4 regions of the Mesorhizobium sp. AD1-1 genome follow, and region 3 is predicted to be linked to each of the others. Evidence: predicted binding sites of a transcription regulator. Region 3 holds the regulator's gene; each other region holds the start of a gene.

Region 1 (3,172 bases), on a different contig from region 3:
CTGTCGATCTCGACATTATCAGCGGCGAGTTCATCACGCTGCTCGGGCCGTCGGGCTGCGGCAAGACCACCAGCCTGCGCGTCATCGCCGGTTTCGAAAGCCCGTCGAGCGGCAAGGTGTTGCTCGATGGTCGCGATATCACGGCCCTTCGACCGTTCGACCGGCCGGTCAACACCGTGTTCCAGGACTATGCACTGTTCCCGCACATGAATGTTGCAGAAAATGTCGGCTTCGGTCTGTCGCTGCGCAAACTGTCTGGAGCCGAACAGGCTAAGCGCACCGGCGAGGCCCTCGACATGGTCGGTCTCGCCGACAAGCTTGGCGCCCGCGTCTCCGAACTGTCTGGCGGCCAGCGCCAACGCGTCGCGCTCGCGCGTGCCATCGTCTGCGAGCCGCGCGTGCTGCTGCTCGACGAGCCGTTGTCGGCGCTCGATGCGCATCTGCGCGAACAGATGCAGGTTGAGCTGAAGCGGCTGCAGTCGCGGCTTGGCACCACCTTCGTCATGGTCACCCACGACCAGACCGAAGCGCTGTCGATTTCCGACCGCATCGTCGTCATGAACAAGGGCCGCATCGAGCAGATCGCACCGCCGGCCACACTTTATGACCGGCCTGCCACGAAGTTTGTGGCGAGCTTCATCGGCACCATGAATCTCCTGCAATCACGGTTTGTCGGCCGCGATGGCGATCGCTTGCGTTTCACCGCCGGCACCCTGCCGCTGGAGGCTATTTCCGAAACCGGCGAGGCACCTGCCGAGGGCGCTACCCGCACCATCGGCGTGCGCCCGGAGGATTTGCTGGCGATGACCGAGGCCGCGCCCGGCACCGCACCGGCGCGCGTCAACAGCGTCGTCTTTCACGGCCGCACGCTGCGCCTGCATGCCGAACTCGGGCAGGGCGCGCCTGTCGTCATCGACGCGCCGCGCCAGGCCGAGGGTTTTCGCTTCCAGGTCGGCGACGTGGCGCATATCAGCCTGCGCCGTGGCGCCAACTGCCCAGTGCTGCCAGGTTAGTTCATCGAACTCTAAAAACCGGGGCCAACTGGGCGATCCACGATTTCCTCGAGGTCGAGGGTATCATCGGCTGCTGGGCGTGAGCTCGAATAGATTCCAGGCTTGACTCAAGGAGAGTGTTCCTGTTTTGTTCCGGAATGGAGCAAAACAGGAGCGTTCTTTGCCGGGCGTGTGCGTATGTATCTGCAAGGCGAATTCGACTATGGACTTCCAGAGCCGCCATGGCGGCCTAAACGGCCCGAGCGCGTGTTCTTCGGTTTGTTTTTGCATTCTAAGGACCATTCGCGCTTTGCCGATTGTCAAAATCGGCTATGCGGCCAATGCGGGGTAACCGGCGACCAACTGCTACCGGAGCGTTTTCACGTCAGCCTGCAGCATGTCGGTGATTACAAAAGGCTACGGTCCAAAATTCTTTTTGCGGCCGCCCGATCGGGACGGCGCATTGCGATGGCCCCGTTCGAGGTTACCTTTCGCTATGCCAGTAGCTTTCCCGGCCGACCGGCGACTAGGGGCAAGCCAGCCAAACACCCTTTCGTGCTTCTCGCCGATGACGGACCGGTTTGTGAGTTGAGCAGGAAGCTCGGCGTCGAAATGCTGCGCGAAGGCCTCAAGGCGTCAGATGGTTTCGTTCCGCATCTGACGCTTGCATATGACCGAAAACTTGTCCCCAAACAGCCTATGGGCCCAATCAGCTTTGTTGCACGAGAGTTCGTCCTTGTGCACAGCTTGCGCGGACTGAAGAAGTACGTTTTCCCGGAATGTTGGCCGCTGAGCGCGATGTGATGTGCTCACATCGTCGTCACATATTCCGAGCGATATCCATCATCCTGACATGGCTTGTCAGCACGGCGCGGTCCGACGATGGCAGGCCAGCAGGCTGTTCCCTACCTAAATGCGTCTGAACAGGAGGAACGCAAATGACCATCGCGGAAATTGCCAAGGATTTTACCGAGCTGCTCAAGCAGGGCGAGAACGAAGCTGCCGCCGAGAAGTACAATTCCGACGATATCGTGAGCTACGAAGCCATGGAGGGGCCGATGGCCATCTCCCGTGGCAAGGAGGCTCTCAGGCAGAAGGGCCAGTGGTGGCAGGAGAACAATGAAGTCCATGGCGGCTCTGTCGAAGGCCCCTATGTCAATGGCGACCAGTTCGCGGTGCGCTTCAAGTTCGACATAACGCCCAAGGCTACCGGCGAGCGTGTCACCATGGATGAAGTCGGCCTCTACACGGTCAAAAACGGCAAGATCACCGAAGAGCGCTTCTATTACTAGGGCCGGCCCCGGGTTCCGCCTCACGTCGCTGCAGGACCAGGAAATTAGACGGCCGGGACATTGTCCTGGCCGCCATGCGAGACGGAGATATGGCAACGGCTCTGGCAAATCGGGAAGGGCGGTTTAGTCTGTGGAACGGATTCGACAGTCAGCCAAGGAAGCACGCTTTTGACGATCACCATGTACGGCATCACCACTTGCGACACGGTCAGGAAGGCGCGCGTCTGGCTGGAAGGCCATGACGTAGCCTACCGGTTTCACGATTTCAGGGCCGAGGGACTGGACGCGAAGCGGCTGGATGGTTGGGCGGGCAAGGTCGGCTGGGAAAAGCTGCTCAACAAGGCGAGCACGACGTTCCGCGAGCTGCCGGACAAGGAAAAGCAGGGTCTCGACGAGAAGAGCGCCAAGGCGCTGATGCTGGCCAAGCCGACCATGATCAAGCGGCCGGTGCTGGAAGTAGGCGACCGGGTTATGGTCGGGTTCAAGGCTGATGTCTATGAGGCGGCGGTGGGGAAGTAGAGCTGCCTCTCGTTCCACGGTGTTCCGTGGCCCGCCGGCTTTCGAAGGTTCCGAGTGCCCTCAACCCGCGCGCAGATACCCCGCCAGCGCCACCGCATTGTTGTGCGCCTCGTCATGCGCGCCGTAGAGCAGCGTCACCTTGCCGTTACCCAGCAGGCCTCGCAACTGCGTCACCGCTTCGCCATTCCCATCCAGCTCAGCGCGATACCGCTCCTGAAATTCCGCCCAGCGCGCCGGCTCGTGTCCGAACCACTTTCGCAGCTCGTCGCTCGGCGCGATGTCCTTCAACCACAGCGTCAGCAAGGAAGACGCCGCGCGGCCAGATGCGGTCGACCAGAACCCGCTGCCCGTCCTCGGCAGCGGGCGGCT
Region 2 (3,172 bases), on a different contig from region 3:
GTTGGCGGGATCGAGCACCACCGCTGCGGCGACCACCGGCCCGGCCAGGGGGCCGCGGCCTGCCTCGTCCATCCCGGCGACCGGCCACAGGCCCTCCGCCATCGCCTTCGTCTCGAAGGAGAAGTCGGGCTTCTCGATGATCTCAAAGAGAGGCGGAGAATCAGAACGCGCGCGAGCCATGTTGCGGCGAGGTTCGCATCGGCTCCGATTCTCCGCAAGTCCCTCCGGGTCGGGTGGGGCGCCGGACCGGGAGGGCACCGTCTGCAGGCCGGGGCAGGCCGGACGGGATTCTTGGTGCGCGACGGATCAAACCATCGCGACGAATTGTCTCTTCAAAGCAGCGTCAGTTGCACCTGGTCTTTCCCGGCGGCAACGAACTGATCGGTCCGCAGCGTGCGCCGTTCGGCATTGAGACCAAGCCGCTTGGCTGTGATCTCGAAGCGCCGGCCGATCTGCCAGGCATAGGGACCGGCGCCCTTCATGCGCTTGCCCCATTCCGAATCGTAGTCCTTGCCGTCACGCATGGAGCGGACAAGCGACATCACATGGCGGTAACGGTCGGGATAATGGCGCAGCAGCCAGTCCTTGAAGATCGGGCTGACCTCCAGCGGCAGCCGCAGGATCACATAACCCGCCTCGCGCGCGCCGGCCGCACGTGCCGAATCGAGGATGCGTTCCATCTCCGGATCGGTCAGGCCCGGAATGATCGGAGCCACCATGACCGACGCCGGAATGCCGGCATCCGAAAGCTGCCGGATCGCTTCCAGCCGCTTGGTCGGCGTCGACGCGCGCGGCTCCATGGTGCGCGCCAGCATGCGGTCGAGCGTCGTCACCGACAGCGCCACCTTGGCGAGCCCTCGTTCGGCCATGCGCGACAGGATATCGATATCGCGCGTCACCAGGGCGGACTTTGTCACGATGCCGACCGGATGGCCGCGCGCTTCCAGCACTTCGAGGATTTCGCGCATGATCCGGTATTGCTTCTCGATCGGCTGGTAGGGGTCGGTGTTGGTGCCGATGGCGATGGTGCGCGGCTGATAGCTGTCCTTCGAAAGCTCCTTGTCGAGCAAGCGCGCCGCATCAGGTTTGGCGAACAGCTTCGATTCGAAATCCAGACCCGGCGACAGGCCCATGAACGCGTGCGTCGGGCGGGCAAAGCAATAGACGCAGCCATGCTCGCAGCCGCGATAAGGGTTGATGGAACGGTCGAAGGAAATGTCGGGCGATTCGTTGCGGGTGATGATGGTGCGCGGCTTCTCGACCTGCACTTCGGTCTTGAAGGGGGGCAGTTCTTCCAGCGAATTCCAGCCATCGTCGAACACGTGCCGGCTGACTGGCTCGAATCGGCCGGACGGGTTGATGCCGGCCGACCTGCCGCGGTTGCGGTCCGGGCGGACACGCATGCCGCTCTGCTCGACCATCGCATTGGCCATCTCGGCTCTTCCTGCTCCGAAAGCTGCAATGTCGGCGCGCACGATCTGTTCCATTTTCGCCCGCTCCCAGGGACTGTCCGTGTTGTGTCGAATCGCTCTGTTCATGAAATTATTCCTATTTCATCGATGAGAACAAAGCAAGAACTTTCTATGGTGCGATGCAAAACTGGCGCTGTCCGGCGCTTTCCGCTATTCGGCTAAGGATGCTCAGTGTTCTCATCGAAACCCGCAATGACGAGGAGGGCCTCGCCCGCACGCTCGCCTCGCTGATTGGCGGCGCGGTCGAAGGCGTGGTGCGTGAAGTCATCGTCTGCGACACAGGCTCCACCGACCAGACGCATCGTGTGGCCGAGCATGCCGGCTGTCAGTACGTGACCGGCGGTGTCGCTGCCGGCATCCGCCAGGCCAAGGGGGATTGGTTGCTGCTCCTGGAACCGGGCGCGCGGTTGGTGGAGGGCTGGATCGATGAGGTTGTCGCGCATACGGCCAGGCAGACCATGGCCGCACGGTTTTCGCGCACGCGGGCCAGCCGCACGCCATTCCTGGCACGGGTCTTTTCGGGAAACCGCGCCCTGGCCGACGGATTGCTGATCAGCAAGCGTCAGGCGGCGGCCGCGGCCAAGAGTGCCGGCAGTGCTGAGGCCATCGCCCGCGGCCTCGCAATGAAGCGGCTCGACGCCGAGATCTGGATGGCGCCCGCCAAGCAGGAACGCCGCTCCTCGACATGATTTTTTGCAGCTGCTCAGGCCATTGTGCATTGCACAAAATCTGACGCGGGGTTAGCTTCCGTTCAAGCGGGAATTGGGTTTGGGACATGCCGAGTGGCGAGCACCGATGCGGCATCGGTGGTGCTCTCATAGCCGAGGACCCAATGAAGCTTTCAACCCCCGACACATCCGGCGCGGCCAGTCTCGAGGCTATTGCGCGCGACGGCAGTCTGTTGCGACGCATCGCGGTGCGCATTCCGACCTATCTCAAGGACCTGCGCGAAAACCCCGCCTGGCTGCCGATGTTCGTGCTGGCGCGCACAATGCCTGGACGCCGCATGCATTGGCTGGGCGCAAAACGCGCCCGCCCGGTCGCCAATGCCGGGGATACGATGTTTGCCGGTGTCGAACGGGGAGCGGTCGTCGATGCGTTGCGCTCCGACGGGCTGTTCTCAGGCTTGGTCCTGCCGCCTGATATCCATGAAGAGATCGCCGACTTCGCCGGGCGCACGCCTTGCTACGGCAATTTCGACCGCCGTCTCGAATTCATGCCGGGGGAACATGCCGAGGCCGAGAAACGCCTTGGCCGCTCGCTGCTCAGCGGGCATTTTTTCGAGCGCATCCTCGACTGCCCGGCGGCGCTTGCCATCCAGCGCGATCCGCTGCTTCTGGATATTGCCGCGCACTATCTCGGCGGCCAGGCAAAACTGATCACGACGCGCGTCTGGTGGAGTTTTCCAACCGGTGCCGCTTCGGATGCCGACTAGAACCTCGCCTCGCTCGGCAAGTATCATTTCGATCTCGATGATTGGCGCATGCTGAAATTCTTCTTCTACCTCAAGCCGGTCGACGCCGACACCGGTCCGCATGTCTATGTCAGGGGCAGCCACAAGCGCCGCAGCCTCAAGCACCAGCTCACGCTTCTGGTTGGCCACCCCGCGCAACAGGTCCTGGATGTCTATGGCGAGCAGAGCCCGGTGACGCTGACCGGCGAGGCCGGTCTCGGTTTCGTCGAGGACCCTTTTGGCTTCC
Region 3 (3,172 bases):
GGCAAGGGCCTGACGATGATGATCGCCATATCGGGCTGGATCTCCGAGCGTTCGCCTGTCGATGGGGTCGGGTTGATTTCGCAGCAGTCGGTCCTGCTGGTGGCCATTGCCCTGGTCATCGCGACGATGGCGACGACATGGCTGCGGCTCGCGGCTCTGCCATTCGCGTTGGCAGGCTTGCTGACCGTCTCGGATACGCGCACGCCCGATGTGCTGATCTCGGAAGACGCCCGGCTGGTGGCGTTGCCGATCGGTGGCGGTGAGCTTGCCGTCAGCCGGCAACGGCCGAACGAATTCACCGTCGACAACTGGAAACGCGCGCTGACATCGGAAACCATCGTCGTTCCGGAAGTGTTCGACAACAGCGATGGGCAATTCGACGTCGCGGATGCCGTTGAGCTACCGCCGGGATCGCCGTTCTATTGCTCCTCAGGCGTTTGCGTGGCCAGGCACATGTCCGGTGCGATCATTGCCTATGTCGAGGACCGCAAGGACACCTGGAAAGCCTGCGGCTTCGCCGAGCTGATCGTCGTCAACGACGCCACCGCCTATGACGCCTGTCACAACCCGCTGGTTCTCGTCATCACCAAGCGGCAACTGGCTCGCAAAGGCAGTGCCGCGGTCTTCTTCGATCGCCAATCGGCGACCACGCCGGCGACGATCAGCTTCGCGGTGGACAGCCCATATCGGCCCTGGCACACGCAACGCAGATACTCTCGCGAGGCGAGGGGGCTGGCACCCTTCAAGAAACCCGAGAAGCCAGTGGTCAACCCACAGCCGTCTCAGTAGCGACGGATCAGGCCGACGAGCTTGCCTTGCACCTTGACCCTGTCCGGCCCGAAAATCCGTGTCTCATAGGCTGGATTGGCGGCTTCGAGGGCAATCGAGGCGCCCTTGCGGCGGAACCGCTTCAGCGTCGCTTCCTCTTCATCGACCAGCGCCACGATGATCTCGCCGGGGCTGGCCGTGTCGGCGTTACGGATGATAACGGTGTCGCCGTCGAAGATGCCGGCCTCGATCATCGAATCGCCCTTGACCTCCAGTGCATAGTGCGCGCCGCCCATGATCATGTCCGGCGGCACCGAAATCGAATGCGTCTGATGTTGGATGGCATCGATCGGCACGCCGGCGGCGATGCGACCCATGACCGGGATCGAAACGGCAGAGACCGCATCGTCGTCATTGCCGGGCGAAGGCATCCGCGAAGGCGCCGGCTTGATCTGCCGGCCAAGAGCACCACCCTGACCAAGACTGCCCTGGATGACGCTTGGCGAAAACTTCTTTGCCGCATTGAGGCCTGGCGCGATGGAGTCCGGCAGCCGCAGCACTTCCAGCGCGCGGGCCCGATTGGGCAGCCGGCGGATAAAGCCGCGCTCCTCAAGGGCCGTGATCAGCCGATGAATCCCGGATTTGGAGGCAAGGTCGAGCGCCTCCTTCATCTCGTCGAAGGATGGCGGAATGCCGCTCTCCTTCAGGCGTTCATGGATGAACATCAGCAGTTCATGTTGCTTGCGTGTCAGCATGGCGGCCCCCAGGTTCCCTGAAACCAGAATCGAAAAACAAACCCAGAACAAACACTATCTGTTCCAGTTGTGTTCTGCAACCGTTTAAAGTTTAATGAATTTGTTAAGGCTGCTGAAATTATTTGGCGCTTGCCAGCGGGTTACGATCGACGGGCGCCACCTTCGGCAATGCGCCTGCTCACATTGAAATTGTTATGGTTAATGACCTGTGGCTTATCCCCTACCAAAGCTTGGCATTATCTGTCGATCGACCTCGACAAGGAGCGATTGCAACCTTCGGGACGTTCGTTGGCCGTGAACGAAACGGAGCCAAAACGCCAACGTCAGTTGGGCATTTTGGCTGGAAATTCAGCTCTCCGTCATTTGCCAGGCAGTGAGGGCAGCGACGGCGGATCGCCGGGATCGGTGCGTCAGGTAACGGCTTCCTTGACGGCGAAACGCTGGTCCTTCCATGCACCCGTGCGCAGAATGTCTTCCAGAACCTCAACCGCCAGCCACACATCCTTGTAGCTGACATAGAGCGGCGTGAAGCCGAAACGGATGGTCGACGGTGCGCGGAAGTCACCGATCACCCCGCGCTCGATCAGCGCCCGCATGATTTGATAGCCATGGTCGTGAAGGAACGACACCTGGCTGCCGCGCCTGGTCGCGTCGCGGGTAGTCTCCAGCGCGAGACCGTAGGCGCCGCACTTGGCTTCGACGAGCTGGATGAACAGTTCTGTCTGCGCGACGCTCTTCTTTCGCAATGCCGCCATGTCGACGTCGCTCCAGATGGCAAGCGCGCCTTTGAGCGCCCGCATCGACAGGACCGGTTGCGTACCGCACAGAAAACGGCGGATGCCGGCGCCGGCAACATAACCCCGTTCGAAGGCAAAGGGCCGCGCATGGCCCCACCAGCCGCTGAGCGGCTGGCTGATATCGCCGTGGTGGCGCTGTGCGGCATAGATGAAGGCCGGCGCGCCCGGACCGCCGTTGAGGTACTTGTACGTGCAGCCGACAGCGAAATCGGCATTTGCCTGATCGAGCTCGACGGGCAGGGCGCCGGCGGTGTGGCAGAGATCCCAGACGATCAGCGCTCCGGCCGCATGAGCCCTGCGCGTCAGCGCCGCCATGTCGCGCAGTTCACCCGATTTGTAATTGACGTGGTTGACCAGCACCACCGCGACGTTTTCGTCGATTAGCTCTTCGATGGTCGGCGCGTCGACGCCCGCGAGGCGCAGCAGGACGCCATCCCGGGTCGAGGCCACGCCTTCGGCGATGTACAGGTCGGTGGGAAAACTGTCACCTTCGGCGACGATGGCTGACCGGCCGGGCCGCATCTCCATCGCTGCGTGCAGCACCTTGTAGATGTTGGTCGATGTCGTGTCGCAGACGACGGTCTGGCCGGCCGCGGCTCCTATCAGGCGTCCGAGCTGGTCACCGAGTTCGATCGGCATCTCGAACCATCCGGCCGTGTTCCAGGCTCGGATAAGATCTCGGGCCCATTCCTGCGTCGCCGCCTGCTGCAGCTCGCCGAAAACGGCATGAGATGCTGCCCCCAGTGAATTGCCGTCGAGATAGATCACCCCCTCCGGCAGAATGAAACGGTCGCGCATGGCCCGCAGCGGATCCGTGGCATCCATCGCTTCGACTGCGGCGAGATCAGGAAT
Region 4 (3,172 bases), on a different contig from region 3:
GCGGTTGAAGCTGCTCAGACGCGTGTCGCGGGTTACGACTGGCCCGCCCTTGCAGCCGAACTCGACGGTTTCGGCTGCGCGGTGATTGAAAAGCTGCTGTCGCCCGAAGAGTGCCGGCAGATCGCGGGCCTCTATCCCAAAGAAGAGCATTTCCGCAGCCACATCCATATGGCCAGGCATGGCTTCGGCAAGGGCGAGTACCGCTACTTCCGCTATCCCTTGCCCGACCTGCTGGGTGGCCTGCGCAGCGCGCTCTATCCCAGGCTGGCCAAGGTCGCCAACCGGTGGAGCGAGCGGATGGGGCAGGCCATGCGTTATCCCGCGACGCATGCCGCGTTTCTCGATCAGTGTCATGCCGCCGGCCAGACGCGGCCGACGCCGCTGCTGCTGCAATATGTGCCTGGCGACTTCAACTGCCTGCATCAGGATCTCTATGGCGACCTCGCCTTTCCGCTGCAGGTGGCGATCCTGCTCTCCGAGCCGGGCCAGGATTTCACCGGCGGTGAGTTCGCGCTGACCGAGCAGCGGCCGCGCATGCAGAGCCGGGTCGAGGTGGTGCCGCTGCGCCAGGGCGACGCCGTTGTCTTTGCCGTCCACAACCGGCCGGTGCAGGGCACCAAAGGCAATTACCGCGTCAACCTGCGTCATGGCGTCAGCCGGCTGCGCTCAGGCATGCGCCACACGGTCGGGATTATTTTTCACGATGCGAAGTGAGCAGGGAGAAGATGGAGGTCCCCCTCACCCCGCCGGTGCATAGCGACTGACCACCATGCCACAGTCATAGGTCTTCGAGCCGAGCAGCCGCAGGTTTCTAAAACCGCCCTGATCAAAAATCCGGCGGCCCGCACCCAGCACCGCCGGGTTGATGAAAAGCTGAAACTCGTCGACCAGCCCGGCCGCAATCAGCGCCGACGCGAAACCGGCGCCGCCGAACACGGCCATGTCGCCGCCCTCGCCCGCTTTCAGCGCATTGACTTCGCGCGGCAGGTCGCCGCTGGCCACGCTCGTGCGCTCCCAGACCGGCTCCCCGGCCGATTGCTTGAACTTATCACTGAGCACCACCTTGCGGGCGTCGACGATGCGTTGCGCAAAGGCGTAGAACGGATCGTGCGGAAACTTCTTGGCGGCATTGCCCCAATGGGTGAGATAGCCCTCCTGTGCCATCTTGCGGCTGAGCAGGATGGTATCGACGCCTGTGAAGACAGAGTTGAAGTCCTGCTTCAGCTCATCGTCCCAGGCGCTCTCGTCACCCCACTCCCAGAGCTGCCAGGAATGATCCTCGGTGGCGCCGACAAAGCCGTCGACCGACATCTGCATCTGCAGGACCAGCTTTTTCACCATCATTCTCCTCACGGCTATCGCAAAACAGTTTACATTTGGAACTGTTGACGCAAGGCCAAAACGATGTCAATAGTAAAGTGATTTATAAATGGAACCATAGATGGCGACGCGCGAAAAATCCGACTGCCCGATCAACCTGTCGCTCGAACTCATCGGCGACCGCTGGACGCTGCTCATCATCCGCGACATGGTCTTCGCCGGGAAAAAGCACTTTCGCGAATTCCTGCAATCCGACGAAGGCATCTCCTCGCGCACGCTGGCCGAGCGACTGCAAACGCTTCAGGACGAAGGCATCCTCACCAGAAGCGACGACCCGACGCATGGCTTGAGAACGGTCTACCGGCTGACCGAAGCAGGCATCGACCTATTGCCGGTGCTGGCGACGCTCGGCGCCTGGGGCAGCAGGCACCGCAAGGCCGACGAGAGATTGGCCAGGATTGCCAACCAGTTGGCGGCAGGCGGCGAAGCAGCGCTGGAAAAGATGAAAGCGGCGCTGCGAACGGAGCATAGTGTCTAGGCGGTTGCGTTCAAGCCGAACCGGCATGGCTGTTGCCGCACCCAATCGCTCTTCGCTTGACAACCATCCATCTTTGTTCTTTATTTGTTCTATTCTATCAGCAACTGCGGATGTGCGGTCGATGGAAACGACAGCCACCATCCTGCATGCCGATCTCGACGCTTTCTACGCCTCTGTCGAGCAGTTGCTCGATCCGTCGCTGCGCGGCAAGCCGATCGCGGTGGGCGGCGGCGTCGTGCTCGCCGCTTCCTATGAGGCGCGCGCCTTCGGCGTGCGTGGCGGCATGCCGGGGCGCAAGGCGCGCGAACTCTGCCCGCATTTGATCTTCGTCGGCGGCAATTTCAGCCATTACCAGCGGCTGGGCGATGCGGCGATCAAGGTGCTCGACGATTTTACGCCTGTAGTCGAGCGCATTTCCATCGACGAGGCGTTTGCCGACGTCGCCGGCTGCACGCATCTGTTCGGCTCGCCGCAGGAGATCGCGACAACCATCCGCCGCCGCGTGCGGGCCGAACTCGGCCTGCCGATCTCGATCGGCGTGGCGCGCACCAAGCATCTGGCCAAGATCGCCTCGCAGGTCGCCAAACCCGACGGGCTGGTGGTCGTCGAACCCGGCACCGAACTCGCCTTCCTGCATGATCTGCCGGTCGGACTGATGTGGGGCGTCGGCCCGGCGACCAGGGCGCGGCTGGCCGAGATCGGCGTCGAGACCATCGGTCAACTGGCCAGGACGCATCGCGGCGCGCTGACGCGCCTGCTCGGTCCCGCCGCCGGCGAAAAGCTCGCCGCCCTGTCCTGGAACCGCGACCCGCGAAAGCTGGAGACGAAGCGCCGCGCGCATTCGGCCGGCGCCCAATCGGCGCTTGGCCAGAAGCCGGCTGTGGCACGGGTCATCGTGCCGACACTGCTGCATCTGGCCGACCGCGTCGCCAGCCGGCTGCGCGCCAAGGCAAGGCCCGGCCGCACGGTGACGGTACGCGTGCGCTTTGCCGATCTCAGAGCCGTCACCCGCTCGATCACGCTTGACCAGCCGATCTCGGCAACCGCGATGCTGGCCGAGATCGCCGGCGATCTGGTGCGCGGCGTGCTTGCCGACAATCCACAGGAGAAAACGATCTCGCTGCTGGCGATCTCGGTCTCGCATCTTGAGGAAAGCTTCGAGTTGCAGCTCCACCTGCCGCTTGGCCTCGCCGACGAGAGGCGCCGGCCCGGCACGAAGAAGGGCCTAGCACGCTTCGACGCCGACCGCGCCATCGACAAGATCCGCGAGCGCTTCGGCAAACAGGCGGTCGGCTACGGCACCGTGGCACTGGA

The links. Region 3 encodes LexA, which represses DNA repair genes until DNA is damaged. Its sites were predicted from a motif close to TGTTCNNNNTGTGTTCNG; they were not measured.
Region 1: the regulator LexA is predicted to act here: its motif matches at 1,131-1,148, upstream of LB519_RS09980 (2'-5' RNA ligase family protein).
Region 2: the regulator LexA is predicted to act here: its motif matches at 1,562-1,579, upstream of LB519_RS09875 (PA0069 family radical SAM protein).
Region 4: the regulator LexA is predicted to act here: its motif matches at 1,933-1,950, upstream of dinB (DNA polymerase IV).

Annotation. Positions count from the first base shown of each region.
Region 1 is NZ_JAIUGP010000004.1:53,505-56,676, reverse strand. Features, by position in the region: gene LB519_RS09985 (ABC transporter ATP-binding protein) at 1-1,013, shown strand, start outside; gene LB519_RS09980 (2'-5' RNA ligase family protein) at 1,191-1,796, shown strand; gene LB519_RS09975 (nuclear transport factor 2 family protein) at 1,931-2,284, shown strand; gene LB519_RS09970 (ArsC family reductase) at 2,453-2,803, shown strand; partial or broken gene LB519_RS09965 (DUF488 domain-containing protein) at 2,864-3,172, opposite strand, start outside.
Region 2 is NZ_JAIUGP010000004.1:34,286-37,457, reverse strand. Features, by position in the region: gene LB519_RS09880 (ribonuclease HII) at 1-180, opposite strand, end outside; gene LB519_RS09875 (PA0069 family radical SAM protein) at 333-1,487, opposite strand; gene LB519_RS09870 (glycosyltransferase) at 1,637-2,161, shown strand; partial or broken gene LB519_RS09865 (hypothetical protein) at 2,305-3,172, shown strand, end outside.
Region 3 is NZ_JAIUGP010000003.1:46,105-49,276, reverse strand. Features, by position in the region: gene LB519_RS06880 (ComEC/Rec2 family competence protein) at 1-789, shown strand, start outside; gene lexA (transcriptional repressor LexA) at 783-1,523, opposite strand; gene kynU (kynureninase) at 1,934-3,172, opposite strand, start outside.
Region 4 is NZ_JAIUGP010000012.1:142,113-145,284, forward strand. Features, by position in the region: gene LB519_RS22060 (2OG-Fe(II) oxygenase) at 1-714, shown strand, start outside; gene LB519_RS22065 (dihydrofolate reductase family protein) at 739-1,338, opposite strand; gene LB519_RS22070 (winged helix-turn-helix transcriptional regulator) at 1,442-1,858, shown strand; gene dinB (DNA polymerase IV) at 1,980-3,172, shown strand, end outside.